DNA from 2 places in the Alishewanella sp. WH16-1 genome. Region 1 is predicted to be linked to the other one. Evidence: predicted binding sites of a transcription regulator. Region 1 holds the regulator's gene; the other holds the start of a gene.
The links. The regulator FliA, encoded in region 1, starts transcription of late flagellar genes. The targets are predictions, from matches to a motif close to CTAAAGNTNNNNNNNNNNNNGCCGATA.
Positions count from the first base shown of each region.

Region 2: AAY72_RS05805 (VC2046/SO_2500 family protein) is a predicted target of FliA. The motif match lies at 12,437-12,463, and genes of this name have one in related genera.

Region 1 covers NZ_LCWL01000009.1:26,871-41,070, reverse strand. Annotated here, with positions in the region: gene flhB (flagellar biosynthesis protein FlhB) at 1-518, shown strand, start outside; gene flhA (flagellar biosynthesis protein FlhA) at 626-2,737, shown strand; gene flhF (flagellar biosynthesis protein FlhF) at 2,747-4,174, shown strand; gene AAY72_RS01150 (MinD/ParA family protein) at 4,167-5,033, shown strand; gene AAY72_RS01145 (RNA polymerase sigma factor FliA) at 5,081-5,761, shown strand; gene cheY (chemotaxis response regulator CheY) at 5,804-6,187, shown strand; gene AAY72_RS01135 (protein phosphatase CheZ) at 6,214-6,963, shown strand; gene AAY72_RS01130 (chemotaxis protein CheA) at 6,979-9,150, shown strand; gene AAY72_RS01125 (chemotaxis response regulator protein-glutamate methylesterase) at 9,162-10,319, shown strand; gene AAY72_RS01120 (flagellar motor protein) at 10,312-11,055, shown strand; gene AAY72_RS01115 (flagellar motor protein MotB) at 11,059-12,027, shown strand; gene AAY72_RS01110 (ParA family protein) at 12,030-12,806, shown strand; gene AAY72_RS01105 (chemotaxis protein CheW) at 12,808-13,602, shown strand; gene AAY72_RS01100 (chemotaxis protein CheW) at 13,629-14,123, shown strand; gene AAY72_RS01095 (DUF2802 domain-containing protein) at 14,123-14,200, shown strand, end outside.
Region 2 covers NZ_LCWL01000060.1:26,277-42,205, forward strand. Annotated here, with positions in the region: gene AAY72_RS05725 (cyclopropane-fatty-acyl-phospholipid synthase family protein) at 1-936, shown strand, start outside; gene AAY72_RS05730 (S1 RNA-binding domain-containing protein) at 1,008-1,859, opposite strand; gene AAY72_RS05735 (DUF2061 domain-containing protein) at 1,943-2,161, opposite strand; gene AAY72_RS05740 (hypothetical protein) at 2,367-2,612, shown strand; gene AAY72_RS05745 (DUF3413 domain-containing protein) at 2,636-4,144, opposite strand; gene AAY72_RS05750 (DUF1414 domain-containing protein) at 4,150-4,374, opposite strand; gene yejK (nucleoid-associated protein YejK) at 4,444-5,481, shown strand; gene AAY72_RS17035 (DUF2897 family protein) at 5,414-5,662, opposite strand; gene AAY72_RS05760 (M15 family metallopeptidase) at 5,662-6,351, opposite strand; gene dapE (succinyl-diaminopimelate desuccinylase) at 6,338-7,510, opposite strand; gene AAY72_RS05770 (ArsC family reductase) at 7,520-7,870, opposite strand; gene AAY72_RS05775 (PTS glucose transporter subunit IIA) at 7,864-8,382, opposite strand; gene yfbV (terminus macrodomain insulation protein YfbV) at 8,912-9,358, shown strand; gene xthA (exodeoxyribonuclease III) at 9,374-10,186, opposite strand; gene AAY72_RS05790 (M48 family metallopeptidase) at 10,306-10,989, shown strand; gene deoC (deoxyribose-phosphate aldolase) at 11,219-11,950, shown strand; RNA gene AAY72_RS16475 (RtT sRNA) at 12,134-12,257, opposite strand; tRNA gene AAY72_RS05800 (tRNA-Tyr) at 12,304-12,388, opposite strand; gene AAY72_RS05805 (VC2046/SO_2500 family protein) at 12,495-12,977, shown strand; gene AAY72_RS05810 (YchJ family protein) at 13,026-13,499, opposite strand; gene AAY72_RS05815 (hypothetical protein) at 13,642-14,055, opposite strand; gene AAY72_RS05820 (GGDEF domain-containing protein) at 14,216-15,929, shown strand, end outside.

The sequences.
Region 1 (14,200 bases):
CGGTGGTCGATGCGCCCTATCAGGTTTGGAATCATACCAAACAACTGAAAATGTCGTTACAGGAAATCAAGGACGAACATAAAAACACTGAAGGTAGCCCGGAAATCAAAGCCCGTATTCGTCGTACCCAGATGCAGATGTCGATGAAGCGTATGATGCAGCAGGTACCAACGGCAGATGTAATCGTGACTAACCCAACGCACTATGCCGTGGCGCTTAAATACGATCAGGGTAAATTCCGGGCACCGGCAGTGGTCGCTAAAGGTGTGGATGAGGTGGCGATGCATATCCGGAAAATTGCCACTGAGCATAAAATCCCGATTATTGAGTCGCCGGCGCTGGCGCGTTCCATTTATTACACCACCAAGCTGGACCATCCGATCCCGGAGCAGTTGTTTGCTGCGGTTGCGCAGGTGCTGGCTTATGTATTCCAGCTTAATCTGTACCGTAAAGGCAAAGGTAGTCGCCCGAAAGCGCTGGCAAAAGAGTTACCTATTCCTGAGGATGTGCGGCACTAAGGTGATTCGTTAGCGCTGCTAATTTCGCCACTTGCGCGACTAGATATCCACAATGGAACACTTCTTGCTGAAACCTGCCGTTGTGTCAACACTTTGTCAGGTCACGCATGCAGTTAGCCCAGTATTTTAGTAAATTCGATAAAGCTCATCTTCGGCATCTCAAGGGAGTGGGCACGCCCATTCTGATCCTGGCTGCGTTAGCGATGGTGGTATTACCGCTACCGCCGCTGATGTTGGATGTGTTGTTCTCTTTTAATATTGCGTTGGCACTGGTGGTGCTACTGGTGACTATCTACACCAAAAGACCGCTGGATTTTGGTATTTTCCCCAGCGTGCTGCTGGTGGCAACTATTCTGCGTTTAGCGCTGAACGTTGCCAGCACCCGGGTGGTGTTACTTGAAGGGCATAATGGTGGTGACGCCGCGGGTGCCGTCATTGAAGCCTTCGGCTCGGTGGTAATTGGCGGTAACTATGCCGTTGGTATCGTTGTATTCCTGATCTTAATTATCATCAACTTTGTGGTGGTGACCAAGGGTGCTGGTCGAATCGCTGAAGTGTCAGCCCGTTTTACGCTGGATGCGATGCCAGGTAAACAAATGGCGATTGATGCTGATCTTAACTCTGGTTTGATTACGCAGGAAGAAGCCCGTACCCGCCGCGAAGAAGTCACCAGTGAAGCCGATTTTTATGGCTCGATGGACGGTGCCAGTAAATTTGTCAAAGGTGATGCCATAGCTGGCATTGTAATCCTGGTGATCAATCTGGTTGGTGGCTTGTTTATCGGCATGATGCAACATAGCCTCAGTTTTGGCGAGGCGATGGAAATTTATACCTTACTGACGATTGGTGATGGCCTGGTAGCACAAATTCCCGGTTTATTACTGTCTATCGGTACAGCGATTATCGTCACCCGGCAGAATAAAGAGGGTGATCTCGGCAAGCAGATGCAAAGTCAGCTTGGTGATAACACTGATGTGTTATTTATCGCCGCCGGTGTGATGACCCTGATGGGAATTGTACCCGGTATGCCACATTTCGCCTTTCTATCATTAGCGGCTCTGTTGGGTGGCGTTGCCTGGTATACCAAAAAACTGGCAACGGCTAAGGTCGCACAACTACAGCCCCGACCTGCTAACGTAAGTGGTCAGCAAATGGCGGATAGTCAGCCGGTTAAAGAAATTGGTTGGGATGATGTTCAGGGCGTAGATGTTATCGGTTTGGAAGTGGGTTACCGTTTAATCCCCTTGGTCGATAAAGCGCAGGGCGGCGAGCTATTAAACCGGATTAAAGGTGTACGTAAAAAGCTATCGCAGGAATTAGGTTTCCTGGTGCCGCCGGTACATATTCGCGATAACCTGGATCTGGAACCCAACAGCTATCGGGTGGCGTTAATGGGAGTGACGAACGGTGAGGGAGAACTGCGCCATGATAACGAGCTGGCGATTAACCCGGGGCAGGTGTTTGGTACCGTCAAAGGCATCGCCACTAAAGATCCGGCATTTGGCTTAGATGCCGTTTGGATCAGCAAAGATCAGCGTGAGCATGCGCAAACCTTGGGTTATACCGTGGTTGATGCTGCCACGGTTGTTGCCACTCATCTTAGTCAAATTCTGACCAATAATGCCGCCAGCCTGCTAGGCCACGAAGAAGTACAAAATCTGCTGGATATGCTCGGTAAGCACTCGCCGAAACTGGTAGAGGGTCTGGTTCCGGAGACCCTGCCGCTGACCGCTGTGGTCAAAGTACTACAAAACTTGCTGCACGAAGGTGTGCCGATCCGTGATATGCGTACTATCGTGCAAACACTGGTGGAGTATGGTGCTAAGAGTCAGGATATTGACGTGTTAACCGCGGCCTGCCGTATTGCGCTGCGTCGGCTGATCGTGCAGGAAGTGGTGGGTAGCAAACAGGAAATTCCGGTTATTACCTTTGCACCAGAACTTGAACAAATGCTGCATCAATCCATGCAGGCAGCCGGTAACGACGGCGCCGGCATTGAACCGGGATTAGCCGATCGCATCCAACAGTCGTTACAAGAAGCGCATCAGAATCAAGAGCTGACTGGCGAAAGTGCGGTAATGTTGACGTCAGGAATTTTACGCTCAGTGATGGCACGATTCGTGAAATACACTATTCCAGGATTACGGGTGCTGTCGTATCAGGAGATTCCGGATGATAAGCAAATCCGCATTGTTAGCGTTATCGGTCAGTCGAACTAGGAGTAACTCATGAAAATCAAACGCTTTGTTGCCAAAGATATGCGCAGCGCCCTGGCTGAAGTCAAAGAGTTTCTCGGACCTGATGCGATTATCCTGTCAAATAAAAAGGTCGCTGAAGGGGTAGAAATTGTTGCCGCTATTGATGCCGAACCTGCCACCAGCAGCAAGCCAGGCGCAAACGCGCGGGTGGAAGATATTACGCCGCTGACCAAGCGCGCCGAGCCAAAAGTCAATATCCGGATTGATGATCAGGCCGAAGCAGAGCCGGCCGATTCGCTACGGGCCTTGTTAGCCCGGCAGATGCTAAAGCAACAGAGTCGTGAACTGGCATCGGCTAATGCTAAGCCAGCCGTTGCTGCAGATCCATCTACTGGCCAGGCACCAGCCGCTGCCGTGAACCGGGCGCCACAGTTTGAACGTCAAAATTCTGCCGCTCAGGCGATGAGTTCGCCGCAATGGCAGGAGTTAAGCAAATTACAACAACAGCAAGCCGAGCTGATGCAACAACAGTTTGCGCAAATGCAGGCGGAAATGTTTTCAATGCGCCAATTGTTACAGCATCAGGTTTCTGGATTAATGTGGCAGGATCTGGCACGACGCGAGCCGGTAAGGGCATTAGTGATCGAAAATCTGCAACAACTGGGGTTGTCGGAGCAGGTGGCTGATCAACTTGCGTGCTTTATGCCAGAAGATTTAAATGTTAAAGATGCCTGGCAAACTGCGTTGGAATTACTTGCCGGGCAGTTAACGACGACTAATGATGACATTTTACGCCGTGGCGGTGTGGTCGCGTTGGTTGGGCCGACGGGCGTTGGCAAAACGACCACAGTAGCAAAACTGGCCGCGGGCTTTGCCAAACGGCATGGCGCCGATCAAGTCGCATTGATCACCACCGATTGTTTCCGCATTGGTGCTTTCGAGCAGCTGGCAACCTTCGGCCGGATTATTGGTTGTCCGGTTAAGCAAGCAAAAGACAGTGAGGAACTCTCAATCTTGTTGAATCAACTGCAACAACGTAAACTGATTCTGATTGACACCGCCGGCATGAGCCAACGGGATCTGCGTCTGGCTGAACAGCTGGCATCACTGGTGCATAACTCTCGTGTCAAAATCCGTAGTTATCTGGTATTGTCTGCAACAGCACAGGCAAAAGTGATGCAGGAAAGTATGCAACAATTCAAGCGCATAGCGCTGTCAGGTTGTATCTTTACCAAGCTCGATGAATGTTTAAGTCTGGGTGAAGCCATTAACGTGGCGTTGCAACAGGCGTTGCCTATTAGTTATCTGACCGACGGGCAGCGGGTACCTGAAGACTTAAAAGTGGCAGACGCAGCAGAGCTGGTGGCACAGGCCGAACAATTACGATTACAACATTGTGCACCATCACATCAGTGGTACCAGAATGAGATGTCTCAAGCAGATGCAGTGTATGCCTAATAAATTAGCAGCAGATGATCAGGCCAGTGGTCTCAGACGCATGAATAAACAAAAAAGCAAAGTCATATCGATTACCGGTGGCAAAGGTGGGGTAGGTAAAACCAACATCACCCTGAACCTTGCTATGGCGTTGGCACAGCTCGGTAAGAGAGTGTTAGTCCTGGACGCGGATTTAGGACTAGCGAATTGTGATGTGATGCTTGGTCTTAGAGTTGAAAAAAACTTGTCTCATGTGCTGGCAGGTACTGCCACCCTAGACGATATTTTGGTCACCGGGCCTTTTGGCATTCAAATTATCCCAGCGACGTCCGGCAATCAGGACATGACCGAATTATCGCCGGTCGAGCATGCCAGCCTGATCCGGGCGTTTAGTGAGTTGCAGACCCCGGTTGACGTGTTACTGGTGGATACCGCGGCTGGTATCTCGGATATGGTACTGAGTTTCTCGCGGGCGTCACAGGATGTGCTGGTGGTAGTCTGTGATGAACCCTCTTCGATTACCGATGCCTATGCCCTGATGAAAATTCTCAGCCGTGATCATGGGGTAGAAAAATTTAAAATTGTTGCCAATATGGTGCGAAGCATCAAAGAAGGGCAGGAATTATTTGCTAAACTGACTCGTGTTACCGACAGATTTCTTGATGTCAGTCTGGAGTTGGTTGCAACAGTACCGCAGGACGAAAACGTACGGCGGGCGGCGCGCAAACAAAAAGCCTTTATTGACGCCTATCCGACCACAGCTGCCAGTATGGCCGTAAAAGCCTTAGCATTAAAAGCCGTGAAATGGCCCTTGCCTGATACGGCATCCGGTCACTTGGAATTCTTTCTGGAACAACTGGTGCAGCCGCAATCTGAGTAGGGGGTTCTGTGAACAGTAAGTTAGCCGCTTATGGTGGTGTGGACCAGATGCAACAAATGGTGGAACGCCATGCCCCTTTGGTTAAGCGTATAGCCTACCACTTACTGGCGCGTTTACCGGCCAGTGTTCAAGCTGATGATCTGATCCAAGCCGGCATGATCGGCCTGTTAGAAGCTGCGAAAAACTTCGATGGTTCTAAAGGCGCCAGTTTTGAAACCTTCGCCGGCATTCGGATCCGCGGCGCGATGCTTGATGATATCCGCCGTGGCGACTGGACGCCACGCTCGGTGCACCGTAATGCCCGCCTGATTGCCGATACCATCGCCGAACTGGAAGCGCAGTTAGGTCGCGATGTTAGGGACTTTGAAGTTGCAGAAAAACTTGCTATCTCTTTAGATGAATATCATCATATGCTTAGTGATGTAAGCTCTGGTCGGATTATTGGTATTGAAGACTTGGGAATATCTGAAGATGTGCTGGTTACGGCGGATGATGTTGAACATGATCAACTGTATCAAGAACAGGCTAATGAAGCCTTTAATTCAGCCTTAGTAAAACATATCAGTAGTTTACCGGAGCGGGAAGCGTTAGTATTGTCGTTGTATTATAATGACGAACTAAACTTAAAAGAGATCGGGGCGGTGCTGGATGTCAGCGAGTCACGGGTCAGTCAGATTCATAGTCAGGCATTGGTGCGGTTAAAAGCCCGAATGCAGGCTTGGTTGTAATGTTTCCTGCTTTGCAGGACGACTTTCTCTTCGGAGGGGACTTTGGATAAGAACATGAAAATTCTCGTGGTGGATGATTTTTCAACCATGAGACGTATTATCAAAAACCTGCTGCGCGATTTGGGCTTTACCAACATATCTGAAGCAGATGACGGCAGCACTGCCTTACCGATGCTGCAAGGTGGTGACTTTGATTTCGTGGTAACGGACTGGAATATGCCAGGCATGCAAGGCATTGATTTACTGCGCGCCATTCGCGCAGATGCCAAATTGAAGCATATCCCGGTACTGATGGTCACAGCCGAAGCCAAAAAAGAACAAATCATCGCCGCCGCGCAGGCTGGCGTAAATGGCTATATCGTCAAACCTTTTACTGCTGCAACCTTACAGGAAAAGTTGGCGAAGGTATTCGAGCGGATAGGTTAAGCCGTATTTAACCGAGGAGTCACACCATGCCTGCTGCTACGGCCCCGCTGATTACACTTGAACAGGCTAAGGAATTAGTCCAATTACTGGAAATGGGTGAGCAGGACATTGCGAACCAACTGGTGCAGCAACTGGGTATGCCAGGTTCATCAGAGCTGTTCGCAGAAGTGGGGAAACTTACCCGCCAACTGCATGACTCCCTTAAAAATTTTCAGATTGATCCCTCCCTTAGTAATATTCTCGAAGAGGATATTCCAGACGCGAAAAAGCGTCTGAACCATGTTATTGATATGACAGAACAGGCCGCCAACCGTACTATGGATGCGGTAGAGTCCTGCCTGCCGATTGCCGACGAATTAAACCAACAGCTTAATCGTATTATGCCGCAATGGCAGAAGCTGATGACACGGCAATTACAACTGGGTGAATTCAAAACACTGTGCCATGGCATGGATGGCTTTTTAAAACAGACCGTCGATCAGTCAACCTTGTTAAATCAGTTACTCACTGACGTGTTGATGGCGCAGGATTATCAGGATTTGACCGGGCAGATTTTACGCCGGGTCATTGAGCTGGTCAGGGAAGTTGAAGAAAGTTTAATCGGCTTGTTAACGGCTTTTGGTAAAAGTAACACCCAATTTCTGGAACAAAAACCAGCGAAGAAAAAAGTTCTGGCGGGTGAAGCTGAGGGACCGATCATCGATAAAGAGGATCGGGACGACGTGGTTAACGGCCAGGACGATGTGGATGACCTGTTATCCAGCTTAGGTTTTTAACGGAGGTGCTTACTGATGAGTTTTGATATGGATGAAGACATCCTCCAGGACTTTCTGGTCGAAGCGGGCGAAATACTTGAACTGTTACAGGAACAGCTGGTTGAGCTGGAAAATAATCCACAAGATACCGCTTTGTTAAATGCGATTTTTCGCGGTTTCCATACCGTAAAAGGTGGCGCTGGATTTCTGTCATTAGGTGAGCTGGTCGATGCCTGCCACGGTGCAGAAAATGTGTTTGATATTCTGCGCACCGGTAAGCGTCAGGTTACCCCGGAACTGATGGACGTGATCTTGCAAGCGTTAGACGCTGTCAATGCGATGTTTGCAGAAGTCAAAGCGCGGCAACCACTGACACCAGCCGATCCAGCCCTACTGGATGCACTGCATTTTTACTCTGAACCCGAACGACCAGGCGAAGCCGCACCAAACGCTGCACCTGCAGCCGTCAGCCCGAAAGTTGAAGCACCAGTTACCCCAAGCGCCCCTGCTGTAGCGGCGTCCGGTGACGATGATCTCGATAGCATGACCGAGGATGAGTTTGAGCGGATGCTCGACGAGTTACATGGTGCAGGTGCACCTGGCCGGTCAACAGCAGCTGCAGCTGTGCCTTCAACACCGTCGGCATCGTCAGCGTCTGGTGATGATATTACCGATGATGAGTTTGAAGCCTTACTGGATCAGTTACATGGTAAAGGTAGTTTCCAGCCTGAAGTAAAAGCGAGCCCCGCGTCACCAGCACCGACAGCAACACCGGTGGCGGCAGCGAAAAAAGACGATGAAATTACCGACGATGAATTTGAAGCGCTGCTGGATCAGCTGCATGGCAAAGGTAAAGCCCCGGTAGACGCCGCGCCGAAAGCCGAAGTAGAGCGCCAGCCCACTCCGGAGCCAGTAGCCGCTCCTGCTGCAGTACCTGCAAAAGCAGCAGAAGCACCGGTCGCGCCGGCAGCAGGTGCTGCGGCAGATAAAGGCGCAGTTGCCGCGGAAACCACAGTACGGGTTGATACCAAACGCCTTGACCAAATTATGAATATGGTTGGTGAATTGGTGCTGGTGCGTAATCGTTTGGTAAGCCTGTCCAGTTCAGCGCAAAGTGAAGAAATGAGTAAGGCGATTGCTAATTTGGATGTTGTGACCGCCGATATTCAGGGCGCCGTCATGAAAACCCGGATGCAGCCCATCAAAAAAGTCTTTGGCCGTTTCCCCAGGGTGGTGCGGGATTTAGCGCGCTCACTGAAAAAGGATATTGAACTTATTCTGGAAGGTGAAGAAACCGATCTGGATAAAAACCTGGTCGAAGCCTTAGCCGATCCGCTGGTGCATTTGGTGCGAAATTCGGTCGATCACGGCATTGAGTTGCCGGATATCCGTCAGGCCGCCGGCAAGCCGCGCACCGGGATCGTGAAATTAGCAGCACAGCAAGCGGGCGATCATATCCTGCTAACCATTCAGGACGATGGCGCCGGTATGGATCCGGAGAAATTAAAAAAACTGGCGATCAAGCGTGGGGTTATCGATACCGATACCGCCGCCCGGATGTCAGATACCGATGCCTTTAATCTGATTTTTGCGCCTGGTTTTTCCACCAAAGAGCAAATCTCTGATATCTCAGGTCGTGGCGTTGGTATGGATGTAGTGAAAACCAAAATTACCCAGCTTAACGGCACTGTACACATCCACTCCAAACTTGGCGAAGGCACACTGCTGGAAATTAAAGTTCCGCTTACTTTAGCGATCTTACCCACGCTGATGGTGATTGTTGGCAAACAAACCTTTGCGTTGCCGCTAGCGGGCGTGAATGAAATTTTCCATCTGGATCTGGCGAAAACCAATATTGTCGATGGTCAGTTAACTATTGTCGTGCGCAACAAAGCTATTCCGCTGTTTTATCTTGAGCATTGGCTGGTGAAAAACTCGGATAAAAAGCTGCGCCGGGCGCAAGGTCATGTGGTGATAGTGCAAATCGGTCAGCAACAAGTGGGTTTCGTCGTTGATCAGTTAATTGGTCAGGAAGAGGTGGTGATCAAAGCGCTGGACGCACTGTTACAAGGCACACCGGGTATGGCCGGGGCGACCATCACCTCAGACGGTGGTATCGCACTGATCCTTGATGTACCGAATTTGTTAAAGCATTACGCGAAAAAGTCAAAAATAAAATTTGAACAATTCAACCGACTCCATGGGTAAATAGGGATTTTATGGCCATTCGGGTATTAATTGTTGATGACTCCAGCTTTTTCCGCAGACGATTACAAGAAATCTTGTCAGCGGATCCGGAACTGGAGGTCATCGACAGTGCAGTTAATGGCCGGGAGGCCGTCGACAAAGCCTTAGCGCTGAAACCTGATGTGATTACCATGGATATCGAAATGCCGGTGTTGGACGGTATCTCGGCGGTGCGGGAAATTCTGAAAGTCCAGCGTATCCCGATCCTGATGTTCTCTTCGTTGACGCATGAGGGCGCCAAAGCGACACTCGACGCACTGGAAGCCGGGGCGGTTGATTTTTTACCAAAGAAATTCGAAGACATCGCCCGTGACAAGCAGGAAGCCGGGGATGTGCTGCGGGAGCGGGTTAGGGCTGTCGCCAGGCGTCGGCCGTTGGGACGTAGTACTTTTAGTAGTTCGGTATTGGCTCGCTCAGCCAGTTCGACGCTGGCCCGGCGGCCTTTAGAGTCGCAGCGGCCAGAGCTTAGACATGCTACCGACACCGAGCGCGTTGGCCGCTTCGAACGCCCGGCCTTAACACCGCGCACTCACTTTGCTGCCAGTGGCAAAGACTATAAGTTGGTGGCGATTGGGACCTCAACCGGTGGCCCTGTGGCACTGCAGCGCATTCTTACTGCCTTGCCGGCAGACTTTCCACTGCCAATCATCTTGATCCAACATATGCCAGCCGCCTTTACCGGCGCTTTTGCGCAGCGCCTGAACAGCCTGGCCAAGATCACGATTAAAGAAGCCGAAGATAACGATGTATTAAAGCCCGGTGTCGCCTATCTGGCACCTGGTGGTAAGCAAATGCTGGTTGATGGCAGTGAAAGTCAGGCCCGGCTGCGCATTAAAGAAGATGACTCGCCACGCATTACCTTTAAACCCAGTGTTGATATTACCTTTGCCACAGCGGCAAAGGTGTTTCACGACAAGGTACTGGCAGTCGTATTGACCGGGATGGGCGCTGACGGTCGGGAAGGCGCGCGGTTATTAAAGCAGCAAGGCTCAGCAATTTGGGCGCAAGACGAAGCCAGCTGCGTCGTATATGGTATGCCACAAGCTATCGCCGCAGCAGGATTAATGGATGTAGAGGTCAGTTTGGAAGATGTCGCCTCCAGATTATTGACGGAGCTTAAGCATGGATAAACTGGCATTAACCGGTCTGGTACTGGCTTTAATTGCGATCGCTGGTGGTTTTATGCTGGAGGGCGGCAGCCTCAGCACCTTATTGCATTTTCCGGCTTTTATTATTGTGCTTGGCGGTACCCTTGGCGCTGTGATGTTACAAACGCCTTTTAGTCAGTTCCGGCTCGGGGTGAGTTTATTACCCTGGGTCTTTCAATCTTCCCGCTTACCAGTCAAGCGCACTATTAGCCGTATTGTTGACTGGGGGATGGCCGCGCGCAGCAATGGTTTTTTATCGCTGGAAGAAGCTGCTTTACAGGAGTCTGATCCCTTTTTACACCGAGGCTTAAATCTGTTGGTCGATGGTGCCGATGCAGCGCAACTGCAAGCGACTTTGGACGCTCAGTTAAGTCTGGAGCGTGAGCGCTTGTTGCGTGGCGCCCGTATTTTTGAAGCTATGGGCGGGTACAGCCCAACCATAGGTATTATCGGTGCAGTATTGGGCTTGATCCAGGCGATGGCGAATATTAACGATCCGACCTTGTTAGGCGCCGGTATTGCCACGGCTTTTGTGGCCACTATCTATGGCGTGGGGTTTGCTAACCTGGTGTTTATTCCGGTTGGTAATAAGCTGAAGAACCTGATTCATCAACAAAGCCTGTACCACGAGTTGATTATTGAAGGGCTGGTCTCGATTGCACAAGGTCAGAATCCAAAGTCGATTGAGCCAAAACTGGCTACTTATCTGCCGGGGTAGCTGATGTACCGCCAGCGTAAACTGCATCATAAGGGCGAACGCGAAGATCTGGACCGCTGGCTGGTGTCTTACGCCGACTATATGACGTTAATGTTCGCGCTCTTTGTCGTGCTGTATGCCCTATCTCTGGTCAAAAATGAGGAGTTCAGCGTGCTGACCGAATCCCTGACCCGGGTGTTTGAAAAACCAAAACAAAGTGAAACCGGCGTCACCGGGCCAGCCCTGCTTACGCAAAATACACCGCAAAGCGAACTGCCAAAATATGGCTCCTCTATCGATACGGCTAAAGGTCCGGAATTAGTTGCTGATGCGACCCGCCTGGCGCAATTAGATCAACAGTTTCTGGGTAGTCCGCTGGAATCGCTGGAGCAAGAATTAACACAGTCATTAAGTCAATTAGTCGAACAAGGATTGGCAAGGGTGCGGGAGGAGCAGGACTGGTTGATTATTGAACTGAACAGCGGTTTACTTTTTCCATCCGGTAGCGCCAATACCAATAGTTCGGCGCGGGTCGTGTTACAGGAAATTAGTAAAATTATTAACCCAATCAATAATTTTTTACGCATTCGCGGCTACACTGATAATATCCCTATTGCTAATGAATTATTTTCGTCGAACTGGGAATTGTCGGTAGCGCGTGCTACCTCAGTGGTTCGGTTGCTGGAGAGCCTGGGTACACCGTCACACCGGATGGCGATCGAAGGTTATGGACAGTATGCGCCAGCAGCAGATAATAGTACCGCTGCCGGCAGAGCGGCGAACCGTAAAGTTGAAATTGCGATTTCACGCTTTGGCCATCGCCCGGTCGCGGCATCCAATGGTGAAAATGCCGCTGCGGCGGAATCGACTGCGCAATCAACAATGGCTGAAGAAGAGGGCAGTATCAGAGTGATTGCGCTGCCCGGTGGCGGTATCAGAATTACCACCCGGCGTGACAATCCGGATGCGCTGCCCGAACAACAGGATCCTTAGACGTGGTTATTTGGACAATTGCGAATCAAAAAGGTGGCGTGGGTAAAACGACCACCACTGTGACCCTTGGTGGTTTACTGGCAGAGCGCGGGCATCGCGTGTTACTGGTAGACATGGATCCTCATGCATCGCTGACTTATTACTTCGGCATTGATGCTGAAGAGTTAGAAGTCAGCGTCTACGATATTTTTACCCGTGGTAAAACCATTACCCGCGAAGAGATCTTACAGTCGCTTTGTCCGAGTACCGCGGAGCGGCTTGATATTTTGCCTGCCTCAATGTCACTTGCGACCTTAGATCGATCTATGGGTAACAAAGGAGGTATGGGCTTGATTTTGAAGAAAGCCTTAAAACTGATTTCCCGGGATTATGATTATGTGCTGGTTGATTGTCCGCCGGTGATGGGAGTGCTGATGGTGAATGCACTGGCGGCCTGTGATCGGGTGTTGATCCCGGTACAAACCGAGTTTCTTGCCCTGAAAGGTCTGGAGCGGATGATTGCTACCATGGCGTTAATGCGTAATGCGCAACAAGAGTTGGCTTTTACCATTATTCCTACTATGTATGACAAAAGGACCAAAGCCTCGCTGGAAGCCTACAAAGAGCTGAAAGCAAAGTATCAGGATCGGGTTTGGTCGGCAGTGGTACCGGTAGACACCAAATTTCGTGATGCTTCCTTGGCGCAAACCCCGCCAAACGTCTTTGCTGGCACATCACGCGGGGTTTTTGCTTATAACACGCTACTGACCTATTTGTTGCAATTAGGTCCGGAGGCTTAATATGAGCCACTTAATTGCCAGTCAAAAAGTTATCCAGCATTACTTGTCTGCGTTGCTAACGGAAGACGAGCCGCTGGCTTCACAGGAAACGGCCTTAGCTGAGACGAAGAAAGCCGAGTTAAATCGCTTACTGGCGCAGGCCACGCCCGTTGCCGCGCCTGTTGAAAAGGTAGTGGCAGCGCCGGTACAGACCCAGGTTGTGCAGCCTGTGGCTAAAGCTACGGTGGCACCTGTTGTTACAGAAACCGCTGCGCCTGTCGCAGCACCGGTACTCCGCGAGCGGGCTATCCCGATCGCCGAGCGGTTGGCGGTAACGCCTCCGCCGCAGCTAAAAGTAGAAAAGGCTTACCGGAAAGGTAGTTTTCAGGCGCTATTCTTCAGTGTCGCTGGCCTCAGAATTGCCGTACCGCTGACAGAGCTTGGTGGTATTCATGAACTGGGCCCAATTAATAATTGGCCTGGTAAAGCAGATTGGTTCAAAGGCATTATGTTACACCGGGCACAAAAAATTCAGTTGGTCGATACGGCACGCTGGGTGATGCCAGAAAAATATACTGCTACACTGGCAACAGAGCTAAACTATCAATATGTTATTATGCTTGGCACCAGTGATTGGGGCCTGTGCTGTGAGCTGCTGATTGATACCATTAATCTGGAGCCGGAGCAGATAAAATGGCGCGAGCAGGAAGGGAAACGCCCCTGGATGGCTGGCCTGATTAAAGAACAGAAATGTGTGTTGGTTGATGTCGATGAGCTGGTTAAGTTGTTGAACCAGGGGCTGGATGTCAACGCCTGAACCCGCAAACCAATAAGGAGCTGTAGATGAGCAATAAGTTTTCTGGCCAGGCTGATAAAAATCAGGCCGCTGATCTGGTATTACAGTGGGTGACTTTTCGCTTGCAGGAAGAGACCTACGGCATCAACGTGATGCAGGTTCAGGAAGTACTGCGCTATACCGAAATTGCCCCGGTACCTGGCTCACCTGATTATGTGCTGGGTATCATCAATTTACGCGGTAACGTAGTAACCGTTATCGACACCCGTGCCCGTTTTGGCTTACCGCCAGCCGAAGTCAGTGACAATACCCGGATTGTCATTATCGAAGCAGAAAAACAAGTTATCGGTATTCTGGTTGATAGTGTGGCGGAAGTGGTGTACCTGAAACAGTCTGAAATTGAAAATGCACCTAATGTAGGCACTGATGAAAGCGCGCGCTTTATTCAGGGCGTGGCGAATCGTGAAGGTGAGTTGTTGATCCTGGTGGATCTCAACAAGATGTTAAACGATGAAGAATGGGATGAGATCAGTAGTATCTGATGACTGATAGCCTAACACTCTACTTGTTAATCCTGTTCCCGGTACTGTTACTTGCTGCAGTGATGGTCTGGGTATGG
Region 2 (15,929 bases), on a different contig from region 1:
GATGTTCTGGATAAGATGGATTCCACCTGGGCGCGCTTGAGCCGGCCAATGCTTAAGCTGCTGAATTTCCGTAACCGCAACACGATTTCACAGTCCAGACGCAATATTGCTGCCCATTATGATCTGGGTAATGCCATGTATCAGCTGTTTCTGGATCCGAGCATGATGTATTCCAGCGCGGTCTATCCAACGGCAGACAGTACACTAGAGCAGGCACAACAGCATAAGTTACAGCAGATCTGTGAACGTTTGCAGTTAAAAGCCTCTGATCACCTGCTTGAAATTGGTACCGGTTGGGGCAGTATGGCGATCTATGCCGCCCAGCACTATGGTTGTAAAGTCACCACCACCACGATTTCACAGCAACAATACGATTATACTAAGGCGCGGATAGCTGAGCTTGGCCTGCAGGATAAAATCACCTTACTATTTGAAGATTATCGCTTACTAACCGGTACATACGATAAGTTAGTCTCCATTGAAATGATCGAAGCCGTCGGCGATGATTTCCTGGATAACTACTTTGAAAAGTGTAGCAGCCTGTTAAAGCCAGACGGCATTATGGTGCTGCAAGCGATTACGATGGTCGATCACCGTTATCAACAGTATGTGCGTGAGGTCGACTTTATTAAACGCTATATTTTTCCGGGCGGTTGTTTACCCTCAATTAGCCGGATGGCCAGTGCTGTAGCCAATAAAACCGATCTGGTGATCCGTCAGGTACAGGATATTGGTTTTGATTACGCCAGAACCTTAAAAGACTGGTGTGATAATTTTATGGCACAGCGTGATGCTGTGCATCAGCTGGGTTATGACGATAATTTTATCCGGTTGTGGCACTTTTATCTGTGTTACTGTGAAGGCGGCTTTCGTGAGCGTGCCACCAGTGCGGTGCATTTGGTGCTCAGTAAACCGCAGAACCGCAGTGTGTTTTAACCCAGCGTAAAGAAGCAACAAAACAACAACGCCGGCATTATTGCCGGCGTTGTTGTTTAAAACTAACCCTGTCAGGTATCAGCAGCCGGTTGTTCCGGCACTAATAGCAAACCTTGTTCAGTGATCACAATTTTGCGCTCTTTATACAGGGTGCCGATGGCCTGTTTGAAGGCTTTCTTGCTGGCACCAAACTGCTGATAAATCAGCTCCGGCGCGCTCTTATCGGTTAACGCCAGTTTACCGCCGTTCGCTTTTAACTGCTTTAAGATCTGGTTACCCAGCACGTTAGCTTGCTCAAAGGTCGCTTTGTTCAGTCGTAAATCGAGCTTACCATCATCACGGACTTTCACCACATAAGCGGTCAGCTTGTCACCGCGGCGCAGCGGCTTAAATACTTCATTTTTATATAACACGCCAAAGTGTTGATGATTAACGACGGCTTTGTAACCGAGATCGGTCTGCTCACTGATAATCACTTCCACCTTGTCACCCTCTTTATAGGGGGCAGCGGTTTTATGCAGATGGCGATCCAGCTTGGTTGAGGCGACAATGCGGTTACTGACATCAACATAGCAATACACCAGATAGTGCTGGCCGACTTTTAGTGGAATTTGTTGTTCACTAAAGGGCACCAACAAATCTTTTTTCAGGCCCCAATCTAAAAAAGCACCGACTTTAGTGCTGGCGACGACCGGTAAATAGGCAACCTGGCCCACCATCACTTTCGGACGCTCGGTAGTGGCGATTAATTGATCTTCGGAGTCGAGATACAGAAACACATTCAGTTGTTGACCAGGCTGTAAATCCGCCGGTGCGACATTGTTGGGCAGTAAAATTTCGCCCCAGCTTTCGCCATCCAAATAAAAACCGAACTTAACCTGTTTCTTTACGGTTAGGGTATTAAGGGTACCCAGTGACATCATCGCTATTTTTGCCTTATTACAATCAAATAGCGGCGAGTATAGCGGTTTTAACGCTTTGCTGCTGCATAATCGCAGCAGCAGGGCTATAACTTGATAAAACCTTTAGTCAATAACGGCGTTGCGGGTGCTTTTTTCCGATCAAACTTCTGCCAGATTTTCTCATGAAAGAAGTAGCCCACGGTATTAACGGCCGGCTCGATAATGGCCACCAGACCGCCTAACACCAAATCACCGGTGATCAGGTAAGTTACACCAAAGGCAATACTAAAATGCATAATGGCAAAGGTAATGGTTTTAATCATAACGGGTCTCCCGAATCATCTGCTTAAGTAAATGATAGCGGTTCTCATTATTAATTAAAGTGAATAAATAAAATTGTGTTAATCATAAAATGTGATGAATCTTTCGTGCTATGGCAGCGTAAAATGGTAAGGTTCGCGCAATAGAGTAAAAGGTGGCAAGGTGGATTGTCGGCAATTGCTAGATATTAAGCAGTACGAGTTTTTGATGAACTATTTTATGCGCCGCCAGCAGGAGCTGAACGTAGCGGAGCTGAATGAGCCTTTTAGCTACGACGGTTTTAGCCTGTATGATCAAATTTTTCAGCAACTGACCAAGGAAGCGGAAGTGGCTTATATCGAATGTTTTGCCGAGCCACCACCGCCAATTGCTTTAACCAACCTGTATCATCTGGCGGAGTTAGAATTGGCAGGGCGCCGGCCGAGAATCAAAGCGCCGGGTACGCTGCAGTAATAGCTGAGCTAAAGTAACAAGCCTTAGTCTTCCAGGCGTTTTAGCGCATCCACCAGCATAGGCACATTTAACGGATCGTTAAGCGGCACCAGGGTACCCGCCGACCAGACGCCGTAGCTGCCGTCCTGGCGCAAGATCATCATCTTATCTTTGCGGATACTGATAATATCCTGCTGACTGATATTCAGTTTGGGCAGGGTTTCCGGCTGAAATAAATTATCGCCCAGCCAGCTGTTTTCGGTTTCACAGCCAATACTGCCCAATAAGGTCGGTAACCAGTCCAGTTGCTGACTACCATGTTGCCGGGCCTGACTTAACAGCGCCGGCCAGCGCAGATAGGCTGTAACCGGCGCCAGCTGAAATTTAGCATTTTCGCTATGTAGCGGCACGACGATTAGCCGGCTAAATTGCTGGTATTCTGACCAATGCCGGGAAAAGTCCGCATCAAATACGATATTTAGCCTGGCAGGTGTAAGCGCTGTGTTGGCCCAGGGTAGTAACGAATTCAGCTCTGGCGTGCGGTTAACCACTTGCACATCAGAGGTATTAACGCTGTTGAGCCAGGCTGGCATCGTCTGCAGTGCGCCGGCGGCATCCGCTGTCGCTTTAAACTGACCGTACAGCAGGTTTAACAGGGCTTCAGCAGCATTGTTCGGGACGAAATGCTGATCATGGCTGCGCAGGCCTTGTTGCTGTAATAAGGTCAAGTGTTCCGTGGTGATGCTGGCTGTAACCAATAATAAGGTCGGCTCGGTAGCGCCGGCCTGGCAGCTTAACAGCTGACTGCTGCGATTAGCGTGTTCCAGACTGAGCTTATCGGCCTGGCGTTTGGCGCGTTCGGTTAAATCTACCAACTGATAGCGGGCTAGTAAGCTTTTCGCCGTGGCCGGGTAGGAAAACGGCAGCACATTATCCTGGCGGGTAATATCAAAATTCAAGCGGGCATCGGCGTAGATGTGCAGCAGATGGCTGAGCATAAAGCTACCAAAGAATATGGCCAAAGCCGGTTGACCGACACCGGAGGCGGAGAGGCGGCTGATTTTTTTCCAGCAAAAGTTACTTAACCAGATCTGCAGCGTTAGCAACAGGGCGCCGACCAGCGTGACAATCAATACAAAATTGCGCAAATTGGTGACCACCTGCGCCCTGAGTAAGGCCAGGGTTTGGTCGAAGGATGCACTACCAAGATGATAACCAAGCTGGTTATAGACATAGGCATCAAAAATCAGCAATACCATGCCAATGGTGGCCAGGGTTGCGCCCAGGCCGCGGACATGTTTTTGATAAGGAAAGATCAGCGACAGTGGGAAAATGGTCAGAATAAAGAACATAAAGCACAGAAATGCGGTATGTCCTAACCAGTTAACCAGCAGATACACACTGCCCAACACCGTTTGTGGCAGGGGCTCTGACCACCAGAAACTGCTGGTTACCAGCAGCGCCAGCAGAATATTAAAAAAGGTAAACCAGTGTCCCCAGTTTAGTAACCGGTTAACTTTCTTAACTAAGGACAGGTTTTGTTCCAGCACCATAAGGCTTAATGTTTATCGCTTTGAATGGCGTCAGCCAGAGCCTGACTAAAGCTGCTGGCGACGGCGGTACGTTGCGCTGCCGGCACAGAGGTATTGATAATATGGCTAACCGCATTACCCAAACACATCAGACTTAGCTCAGTGGTGGCGTGTTGCTGGTGCAGGGTGTCGAGCAGTTGATTGACCAGCTTTTCAATCTGGCTACTGGAATATTTTGATACAATCGGCATGGATTACTCAGATTAAAGACGCATAAACAGATAGAATAGTAACAGAATTCAGAATAAACAGGAAAATTTATGTCGGTAGAGATGCAGCATCTGGCCATTAATTATATTGCGCTAACAGACAGTGGTGAGCACCAGGCCCACTATCGGGAGGCACTGATTGGACGTAGCGGCGCCGTAGCGAATTTGGTCGAGCAGCTTCACCTGGCTTATAACGGCAAACCGGCCAAAGGCTATGCTGCCTTTGAAACTGAAAAGTCACCCAAGGTGGCTTTGGCGCTGGCTGACTGGCAGAGCTGCAACAGTGATTATCTGGGGTTTAGCCGTGCTACCACCGACGCGCTGGTGCAGGAGTTATCCCAGCATCAACTGCCGGAGACCGGTTATTTACTGCTGGCACATTATCGTTATCTGGCCAGCGAATTCTTATTGATCTGCCTGCTGGGCAGTAAAGATCATTTTGAATTAACTGAGCAGCTGGAGCTGGCAACCTCCCGCCATCTGGATATCAGCCGGATGCAACTGGCGGCGCGGCTGGATCTGACCGAATATGCGGTAAATCGTGAGCAGGGGCATTACATCAGCTTTATCCGTGGTCGCGCCGGGCGTAAGGTTGCGGATTTCTTTCTGGACTTTCTGGGTTGTGCCGAAGGCACTGATGCCAAAGCAAACAGTCAGCTGGTGTTAGCTTCGGTGGAGGAATATCTGGGGGCGGCCGAATTTGCGCCGGAAGAAAAAACCGCAACAAGGCGCCAGGTATTTGATTATTGTGAAGAGCGCGCGAAAGCTGGACAAGAAGTAGTGTTAGCTGAGCTGTCTGCCGTGGTCGATCCGGAGCAGGAAAACGGCTTCCTGCACTATTGTGCCGAGCAACAGCTGGCAGTAGCGGAGCAGTTCCCGGTAGAAGTTAAGGAGCTGAAAAAGCTGGTAAAATTTAACGGTACCGGCGGTGGCTTATCGCTCAGCTTTGATGAAAAGCTGCTCGGCGAGCGGGTGAGTTATGATCTGAAAACCGATACCCTGGTGATCAAGGGCACCCCGCCTAATCTGCGCGATCAGCTGCAGCGTTTTCTTCAGGGCTATTCGGCTTTTGAGCAGCAGGGGGATTAACCTCTGTTTCAGCCTGCGCGCCAGACTTATTGTCTTTGCCGTCTCCCGGCTGTTTTGGGAACGGCTCAGATAAGTCTTTCAGGCTGGGCATTTTGATTTTCGCCGAGTGTTTGATTAGTATGATATTGCCAACGATCACGCCAAACGCCAGTGCCAATGCCCAGAAAAGTGGCCAGTTCATCACTGCTCCTTACAAATATTTGTCACAAATTTCGAAAATAGCGTCGGCAATGCTGCCAGCACTTGCTGTTGCTCGGCAATAGGATGTGTAAGCAAAACGTGTTGTAGCAGCTCTGGACTGAAGGCTTGCAAACAAGGCTCTGCTAATGGCCGGTAACTCAGATGCCAGGGCTCAGCGGCAATACCACCTTGATAACGTGCGTAAGGCCGGAAAAAACCAAAACTTGTCATATGCTGTTGCAGCCAGTTGTTTAGCCGATAAAACGGGCCGTTAGTAGCATATTCGGCCGCGGTAAGTTGCACCTGATAGTCAGCAGGCACTGCAGCGGCGTCAAAAATATCACAGTCTGTTCCCCAATGATGGCGGCTGGCACCGGGGAGTGCCGAATACAGTAAGATCGCTTCCAATTTCGCCAATCCGCTAAGTTCAGTGATCGCAACAGGTTGTTGGGTTAGATCATAGACCGGACGCAGACCGTTGCATTTCGCTTGCCAGATTGTGGCTTGGCGCTGAAAACTGCGCCAGCCTGAAACCAGGCGGATCTGAATGCCCTCGCTGGCTGCAGCATGCTGCAGCTCGCGATAGGCGGGGATCACCTCTTGATGTAGCCATTGGTTATTCTCTACCTGCTGCATCGGGCTTTGATTCAGACCAGTCAATAAGCTGGCATCGGGTTTAACGCTTAGCATGTGCAAGCCGCTGTTGCAGGTTAACCAGCAGAGCGTGGTAGATTTCGGTCAGTTGGGTCAGATCGGCGATCGCCACACATTCGTTAATTTTGTGAATCGTCGCGTTAATTGGACCCAGCTCTATCACCTGAGCACCGGTAGGCGCGATAAAGCGACCATCTGAGGTACCGCCTGTTGTTTCCAGGCGTGGCGTGATGCCGCGCACCTGCTCAACTGCAGATACGGTCGCAGCGACCAAATCACCGCTGGCGGTCAAAAACGGCAAGCCATTTAAAGTCCAGTCCAGCTGATAATTCAAACCAAAGCGATCCAAAATGGCGTAGACCCGTTGCTGTAAAATTTCAGCGCTCACTTCGGTACTATAGCGGAAGTTAAACATCACCTTTAATTCGCCCGGGATCACATTCGATGCCCCGGTGCCGGCATGGATGTTGGCAATTTGAAAGCTGGTTGCCGGGAAGAATTGATTACCGTGGTCCCAAACCTCAGCGGCTAATGCCGCCATCGCAGGAGCAGCTTTATGCACCGGATTATCCGCTAATTGTGGATAGGCAACATGCCCCTGAATGCCTTTCACCACTAAATGACCAGTTAGTGAGCCTCGGCGGCCATTTTTAATAACATCTCCCAACTGTTTCCCACTTGAGGGCTCGCCAACCAGACACCAGCGGATCTTTTCCTGGCGAGCCTCCAGCGTTTCGATCACCTTAACGGTGCCATTAATAAAGGGCCCTTCTTCGTCACTGGTAATCAGATACGCCAGATCAAAGGCCGGCTCCGGATATTCAGCGATAAAACGCTCTGTTGCGACAACCATCGCCGCTAAGCTACCTTTCATATCGGCCGCACCTCGGCCAAACAACGTATCGCCGATAATGGTTGGGGTAAAAGGTGGGGTATGCCATTGCTCTATCGGGCCAGCAGGAACTACATCGGTATGTCCGGCAAAGCAGAATAGTGGTTTGCCTTGACCCCGACGCGCCCACATATTTAAGGTGTCGTGGAAAGGTAACATCTCGATCTTAAAGCCAACTTGTTGCAAACGCTCTGCCATGGCCTTTTGACAGCCGGCATCTTCCGGGGTAACTGAGGGTCTGGCCATCAGGTCTATTGCCAATGCCAGCGTTGGGTTTGCGGCGGGGTCTAATACTGTACTCATACGACTACCCTAAGATTGCTTAATAAAGGTTTGATAACTTTGCTCGGTAAACCCGAGTAAGTAGTGCTCAGCGTTAACTAATACCGGTCTTTTGATCAGTGCCGGTTGAGCCAACATCAGACTTAATGCTTTTTGCTCGTTCAGGTCAGTCTTATCCGCTTTACTTAGCGCGCGCCAGGTGGTACCGCGGGTATTTAATAGTTGTTGCCAGCCCAACTTTGCTGCAAATTCGGCAAGTAGTGTTGGGTCCAAGCCATCTTGGCGGTAATCGTGAAATTGATAGTCAACTCCGGCATGCTCCAGAAAACGACGGGCTTTTTTGATGGTGTCACAGTTCTTAATACCATATAGCATCATGATAGTGGTTTCTTCAGTTGCATTATAAAAAGTGGGTCTTGCCCGGCGGCTAGTCGTGATTGCCGGCAGTATAGCGCATCAATTCGCACCGGGCTGTCAAGGTAGAGCAGGCAGTATAGTTCCTCGAGATCCAGTTCCAGCTGCAGGAAAGCCAGATCCAATTGTAATACCGGTGTGCCCGTTGCAAGCATTTGTTCTTTTGCTGCCAGCCAATGTAAGCCTCGACCATTTAGCTTTGCTAGTTTGGGTGAAAGTTCCAGACATAGTTTGGTGCCAGATTGGTGTAGAAAGTGCAAGCGGCGATCAGCCGCTAATGTTGTCTGCAGCTGGCAGGCAAAAGGGGCCAGGATCAAACCGTGTTCAAGTCGTACGCAAACGGCAGCAGGCAGTAAATCTTGTTGATAGAGGGGCTCCGGATGTTGTGTCACCGGAAAAAGTTGCCCGGTAACTGGGCTCTTTACCGGCACTCCGCTTACTTTGCGCCAGTCTTGTTGCCAATTTATCACAGAATGCATCTTGCCCAACTCCGTAAAACCATTGACCAGATAATAACGTAAAGACCTTGTAGCTGCAGCATTTTTAGTTATCACTGTTGGTCTGCCGCTTGAACTGACAAGGTATCGACTTAGCGAAAATAACCTAAATAGCAGGTTAACTGAGAAAGACAGCTAAAACCCGTATTTTTTATAGCTAAGTTTTGGTAACGAACCGGCTTTTATAGGATTAATGCGGGATTTGTTGTCCACAGAATCTGTGGATAACATTGTTGGTAACAGTGGGCTATCTTTTTAGTTGACTGATTATATTGAATTATTATTGGTGGCATGAATTTTGTTAGTTTGGTTGATTGCCATAAAACTGTAAAAGTACTTAAAAATTAGTGTTGAGCTAACAAAAGCTTTGCATTTAAATGTTTAATAAATGTAAACATTTTGCGTTTTGCTGGTTGTTTAACGCAGTTCAATCCGTTCTTTTAGCGTGAATTTATGCTAAAGTTGGAGTGGTGTAATTGCTGTCATCACACAGTTTTAGGGGGAGTTGGTTATGCGTTTTTCGTTATTTTCAACCTTAACAACAGGTTGGCATTACAGTCGTGTATGGCCGACGAAAACTGAACTGAATGCGATTTTCCCGGAGAATAAGGTCATTTACTTGACCAAGCAGGGGGCTCGTTATCTTCCAGTATTAGCCGTACTAACGGCAGTGGCCCAACTTAAACTGCTGGGACCCGATTTTTTGGGACAGATCCTGGCTATGATGCTACTTTTAGTTTCGATGCCACTGCAAGGTTGGTACTGGCTTGGTGTTCGAGCTAATAGTGCGTTGCCGCCTGCCTTAATCAATTGGGGCAATGAGATTCGTGAGCAAATACAACAGCATAGTCAATCTCAGGGTATACCCGGCGCCCCTAAAAACTACTTTGATTTGGCTCGCTTGTTACAACTTGCTTATCAACAGTTGGATAAGACAGTCATGCGCCGCTGGTTTTAAGCGGCGCCAAAGCGACTAGGGTTTGAACACGGACCAGACCGGGGCATGATCAGATGGCCGCTCCAGGCCGCGGATCTCGTAGTCGATTCCTGATTCAACACACAGGGCGGCCAGCGGCGGTGTAGCCATTACCACATCAATTCTCAGACCGCGGTTATCGTCAAAGCCTTTTGAGCGGTAATCAAACCAGCTATATTGCGCGCCTTGCTCCGGATGTATCGCCCGGAAAGTATCGATTAGTCCCCAATCCTTTAGCTGTTGTAGCCAAGCGCGCTCTTCTGGCAGGAAAGAGGTTTTTCCCTCACGCAGCCAGCGTTTTGCATTTGCCTCACCGATACCAATATCCAGATCAAGTGGGGAAATATTGATATCACCAATCACCGCCAGATAGTCTGTAGCGCTGTTATGATATTGTTCCAGATAGCGCTGCAAGTCGGCATAAAACCGGGTTTTTGCCGGAAATTTGATTTCGTGATTGCGATTTTCGCCCTGTGGAAAATAGCCATTAAGTACGGTCAGGGTTTTATCGTCTGCCAAACTAAATTGACCTATCAGCATTCGCCGCTGTGCATCTTCTGCATCGCCCGGGAAACCGTACTGCATGGTTAATGCCGGTAGTTTACTCAGGATTGCGACGCCATAGTGGCCTTTCTGGCCAAAGTGATAGACGTGATAGCCCATTGCTTGTACTTCAGCCAACGGAAATTCGCTGTCCTGTACTTTTATCTCCTGCAAGCCGATAATGTCAGGCTGATGCTTATCGATTAATGCCTGAAGTTGATGAAGGCGGGCACGGATCCCATTAATATTAAAAGAGATGATCTTCATTCTGATTCCATTTATTCCAGCGATTGCATTGCGAGTTGCAACAGATGATAACATGGGCTGGCGCGGTAGCGAAATTGTTGGCGGCCGCCATAAAACACTGATAATTTCTGGATTGGGCCATGCCTGATTTTGCTTACCAACTGCAGCTAAGCAATAAGCGCCGTACTGTACAATTGCTGATTCGTAATGGTGCGGTTATTGTTCGTGCACCGAAGTCAATTTGTCGCCAATGGCTACAGAGCTGGTTGCAGCAGAAGCAAGATTGGGTTTACAAAACGCTAGCGGTACAGCCGGAGGCAGCACCCATTTGCTGGTTGACGCGCCCAACAGTGCTGTTGGGCGGTAAAGCCCTGGCGTATCAGTGGTCCCTGGCAAAAAAAAGTGGTTTAACACGAACAGAGCAGGCTGTAACGCTGTATTTGGCAGAGCGGATCTCAGAAAAGCGTTATCCGTTCTATTTGCAGAAGCTGTGGCGTGAGTATCTGACGACTGAGGCTGAGCAGGTGTTTGGGCAACTTGTTACAGATTATGCAGCTAAGATGCAGTTGCAGCCAAAGGCTATCATTATTGGTGATTGGCGCAGTCGCTGGGGATACTGTAAGCAAAGTGGTGAACTGGGGTTTAACTGCCGCTTGATGCAAGCCCCATTGTGGGTAGCGCGTTATGTCGTGGTACATGAACTGGCACATTTGCGACACATGAACCATTCTGCTGCTTTCTGGCAGCTGGTACAGGCTTTTGAGCCGGATTATCAGGCGGCTAAAGCCTGGCTCAACAAGCATCAACACGAGTTATTGGCATAAAAAAAGCCGACCCTGGGGGTCGGCATCTAAAGGACATCGATCTAAGGAGAGATGTTCACCAGCTTTACTTCAATTATTCAGACTAATCACTTTGAAAAAGATTCCCGACGTAACGCAATATTTTTAAATTTTTTTGGTTTCCGGAGGCACTTCTGGTTTAATCAGCCGGTTAACACAGAATAGAAGTTATGTTCGCGATTTAAGATAAGCTCAGACAGAGTGCCTTACCATGACTAACCCATTAAAATTATTACAGCTTTTAAAATTATTAGATTTAACCCGTTTAACAGAAACGGATTCCGGTTCAGATGTTGCTAAATGGCTGGACGCGATTCCACAGTTGCCGACGCCGGTTGCAGCGCTTTGTGTCTATCCGGCTTTTTTAACTCAGACCAAGGCTTATATTACTCAGCATCTCCCGGGCGCGGATTTAGCCACAGTCGTCAACTTTCCAGGCGGCACTCAGCCTTTAGCTGAAGTATTAAATGACATTAGCCATGCCATTGCCGCCGGTGCTACTGAAATAGATTGCGTGTTACCTTATCAGCAGCTCATGGCAGGTGACGAGCAGGGCGTGGCACAGTTCCTGGCAGCGGTTAGGCAAGCGACACCCAATATCTGTTTGAAGATTATTATTGAATCGGGCGAGCTGTTGACCGCGCAGCAAGTGGCTAAGGCCAGCGAACTGGTGATCGTCAGTGGTGCTGATTTTGTGAAAACCTCAACCGGTAAAGTACCGGTTGGCTGCACCTTGGAAGCGGCGCGGATTATTCTAACCAGTATTGCAGCAGCAAATCGCCCGGTGGGTTTTAAAGCCTCGGGTGGGGTGAAATCAGTGGAACAAGCACTGCAATTAGTTAATATGTACGAGGAAATTAACGGCAAAACTGCCATAAAACATGGGATGCGTATTGGAGCCAGCAGCTTGTTGACGGATGTGCTTGCCTTGTTACCACGCTAGTCTGTCTGGCGTCATTGCTTTGCAATGACGTCACCACAACAAGTCGCCTTGCAGGCCAGCGTCACTGCGTTCCGCTGTTCAATGCTGCGCATTGTCGAACCTGACGAAGGTTCTCACCTTCCCCTGATTCGTGTACTTGTTAAGAATTGTTTTAACCTAGGAGATTGATGCTAAGAAGGAAAATGGTGGAGGGGGAAGGATTACTCGCTGTGCTCGCCTTGCAGGCCAGCGTCACTGCGTTCCGCTGTTCAATGCTGCGCATTGTCGAACCTGACGAAGGTTCTCACCTTCCCCTGATTCGTGTACTTGTTAAGAATTGTTTTAACCTAGGAGATTGATGCTAAGAAGGAAAATGGTGGAGGGGGAAGGATTAGAACCTTCGAAGGCAGTGCCGGCAGATTTACAGTCTGATCCCTTTGGCCACTCGGGAACCCCTCCACGAGTGCGCGCATCTTATCAAACTGATTTTTGATGTAAAGCACTTTACTAAAGTTTTTTGTCTGTCTGCCGATTAACTCAGCAACTAAGATAAAATCGCAGAACTATGCAGCCGCTAATTAATGAATGGCAACTTGGTAGTAAGTTAAATCAAGCCTTGCAACAGCAGCATCGGGCTGATTTTTCGCTTTGGCTGGCGTTGTTGTCTCCGGCGATTGAAGAAATGGCGGCGTTTCAAACGCCGGTCAGTGAAGCCAAACCTGCTAACAGCGACCTATACCAAGTACTAGGTTTAGTGAAAACCCGAAGTTTTGGTTGGCAGCAGCATGATACCACGACGTTGCAACAACAAAGTGTTGCCATACAGCACAGCCTTGCGCAACTGAAGCTACATAGTTATTTGCAGCCGGAACCTTGGGTTTTGCAGGAAGACTCACGCAAGCTGGATTCGCAGATTATTGCTGATCTTGACGCCCATTGCCGTCGCAGACTCAATAGTGCACCGATTGAAAGACCTGCAACAGATGAAACCGCATTGTTTGAGATCTTAGAACAGTTAGCAGATGAACCTTTCTTTACCCCAGCCTGAGCCTTATTATTTGGTGTCGGGCGATAACAGACGGGTAGGCGACATATATCATTGTCCGCTAGGCAGATGTTGCTGGCATTGTTTTACTTTTTTCATGCTACCGCAAGGGCACAGATCATTTCTACCTAGTTTGACGGTGGGTTTGCTACGAAGTTTGCCGCTAACATAATACCAGCGATCCGCGAAGGCAAAGTCAGACACTTCGACAATAAAGTCCAGCTTTTGCTCATGGATAAAACTGGCAATAAAGCTTACCTGGCCAGCGTCCGGTCGGTTGGTTACCTCGATTATTTCTAATTTACAAAAATGTACCGCTCGCGCAAATGCACTAATCTCAGCCGCAGATTCTTGCTGCCGCTGTGCTGGTGCCAGTGTCGCTAGCAGATAGTCGCTATCAGCAAGGCAATATGCACTATAGCGGGAACGCATCAGCGCCTCACAGTTATCCGGCAACACAGCGCCACTGATATAAGGGTGACAACAGTGTTCAAATAACTGACCAGAACAACAATAACATTGCATAAGGATATCCTTCGCCCAGCGCTTTGACTCTACCTAAGACGTGATATTGAGTTAATCCCGCTAGCTCAACATCAACATCAACTTTACAGCTTCCAGTTTATCCTTTTTATTAGCCGCTGACAGCCCGGTTGTGTTAAGCGAGTTAGTGAGTTTGCAGCTGTATGTCTGCCAGGGTGTGCAGAACTTTCCCATATTGTTTCGCAGCGTGTTGACAGCGTGCCAGTTCAACATCCGATAGCGGCTGACAATTAATAACCACCTTGCAATCCTTATTACTTAGCGCAGCTAGGATAGTATTACTTGTGCTGCTTTGATCTTTTGGATGGACTAAGATGATCCGCTCCAAAGGTAAATGACAGGCCTGCCAAAATGCTTTAACGGGTTTTATCTGTGGCGCGACTAAAACGATCCAGCCGTTGGCACTGCGATGATGTAATAAAACCTTAAGTAAAATTAACTCCGAGCTGTCACGTTGCAGAGTGCTTAACGTATTTATGCTGGTGATAGTGTCTTTTGGGCTAAGGGATGTTGAATTTGGCAAGTTGTAGGCAAGCATCGCAACCTCTATCTGTTTATTTGTACAGTGTATGCATATACAGTAGTTGCTGTATAAATAAAACGCAAGTATTTTTTTTCGGTGGCAAGATTTTTTGTAGTCATATAAATGTCATTTGCACTCAGTACCATTGGCCAGTTGTCGTTAACGGAGCTGAAAGATGGCCGTTGCTGAAGTTTATTGCGCTGAATTAGAAAAAATATTGAAAGCCCGGGCGTTACAGCCAATCTTTCAACCTATAGTCAATCTCCAGGATGGCAGTATTAGTGGTTATGAGGCGCTGATTCGAGGCCCGTCAGATAGCCCATTACATTCGCCGCTGCAGCTTTTTAAAACAGCAGTTGCTTGTGAGCGGCTCGAGCAATTGGAAATGCTATGCCGCCAGCTAAGTATTGAGAGCTTTGCTGCGGCCCAAACTGACACCAAACTCTTTCTCAATGTGAATCCGTTACTGTTACTGACTGCAGATCATCCCAGTGGTCTAACTAAACAGATGTTAAGACAGGCGCAAGTTGATCCTTCTAGGGTTGTGATTGAAATTTCAGAACAGTATCAGGTAGAGGATGCCGAGCTATTAGTAAAAGCGGTACAACACTATCGACAATTAGGTTTTCTGATTGCGATAGATGATTTAGGCAGTGGTTTTTCCGGTCTTAAACTTTGGTCTGAACTGCAGCCTGATATTGTCAAAATTGACCGGTATTTTATTAGCGAGCTAGATAAGGATCCTACCAAACGCGCCTTTGTTCGGAATATTGTTAGTCTCGCTAAAGCTATCGGCGCCACTATTGTCGCTGAAGGTATCGAGACAGCGGACGAGTTGCGGTTGTGTCGCGAGCTTGGCGCTGATTTGGCGCAAGGTTACTTGCTGGGCCGGCCACAGGTAACATTAAAACCTGCGCTAAATAATACTGCCGCTCTACTCGCAAATCTGTTGCCGCTGGAAGGTGTGTTAGACAATGTCGAACAGCTGTTAATAAATGTCATGCCGGTTACTCATAACCAATCCGCGGCAGAGGTCGCGGAGCGCTTTCAGCAAGAACCTAAGTTGCAAAGTTTAGCGGTTTTACAGCAAGGTCGGGCGGTCGGTTTGATTTGTCGTAGCGATTTGCTGGCATTATTTGCCCAGCCATTTGGTCGGGCACTCTATGAAAAAAAACCGATCGGCAAGGTGATGAACGCCAAGCCAGTTATAGTCGATGTTCACTGTTCACTGGATGAAGTCAGCCAGATTGTCGCAGACGATGAACATAATGCTGCCAGTTGGTACTTCATTATTTGTCGTAATGGCCAATACCTCGGGCTTGGTTCGGTACGACAACTATTAAAAAAAATTAGCGAACGCAAACTGCAACACGCGCGCTATGCCAATCCATTAACTTTATTGCCGGGTAATGTACCGATTTACCAACGAATTGACATGCTGCTGCAACAGCAAGCTGATTTTGCCGTGGCGTATCTCGATCTGAATCATTTTAAACCCTACAACGATTTCTACGGTTACAGTAAAGGCGATATGGTTCTACTGATGTTGGCAGAGGTTATTCAACACCAGGCAGCTAATAAGCATTTTATCGGGCATATAGGTGGCGATGATTTTGTCCTGGTGAGTTCGCCCGGCGAATGTGAAACGCTGTGTCAGCAAATCTTGCAGCGCTTTGCTACGCAGATCTCGCATTATTATCGCCAGGAAGATCTGCAGCAGGGGGGCATTACCACCTTAAGTCGCAGTGGCGAACCTTGCTTCTATCCACTGCTAACTTTAGCGATCGGAATTGCGATACCGGATCCGCAACTTTGTCGCAGTCATCATGATGTTGCGGCACTGACCGCCGCTGCTAAATATGAGGCTAAACGCGTTGGTGGTAATGCGA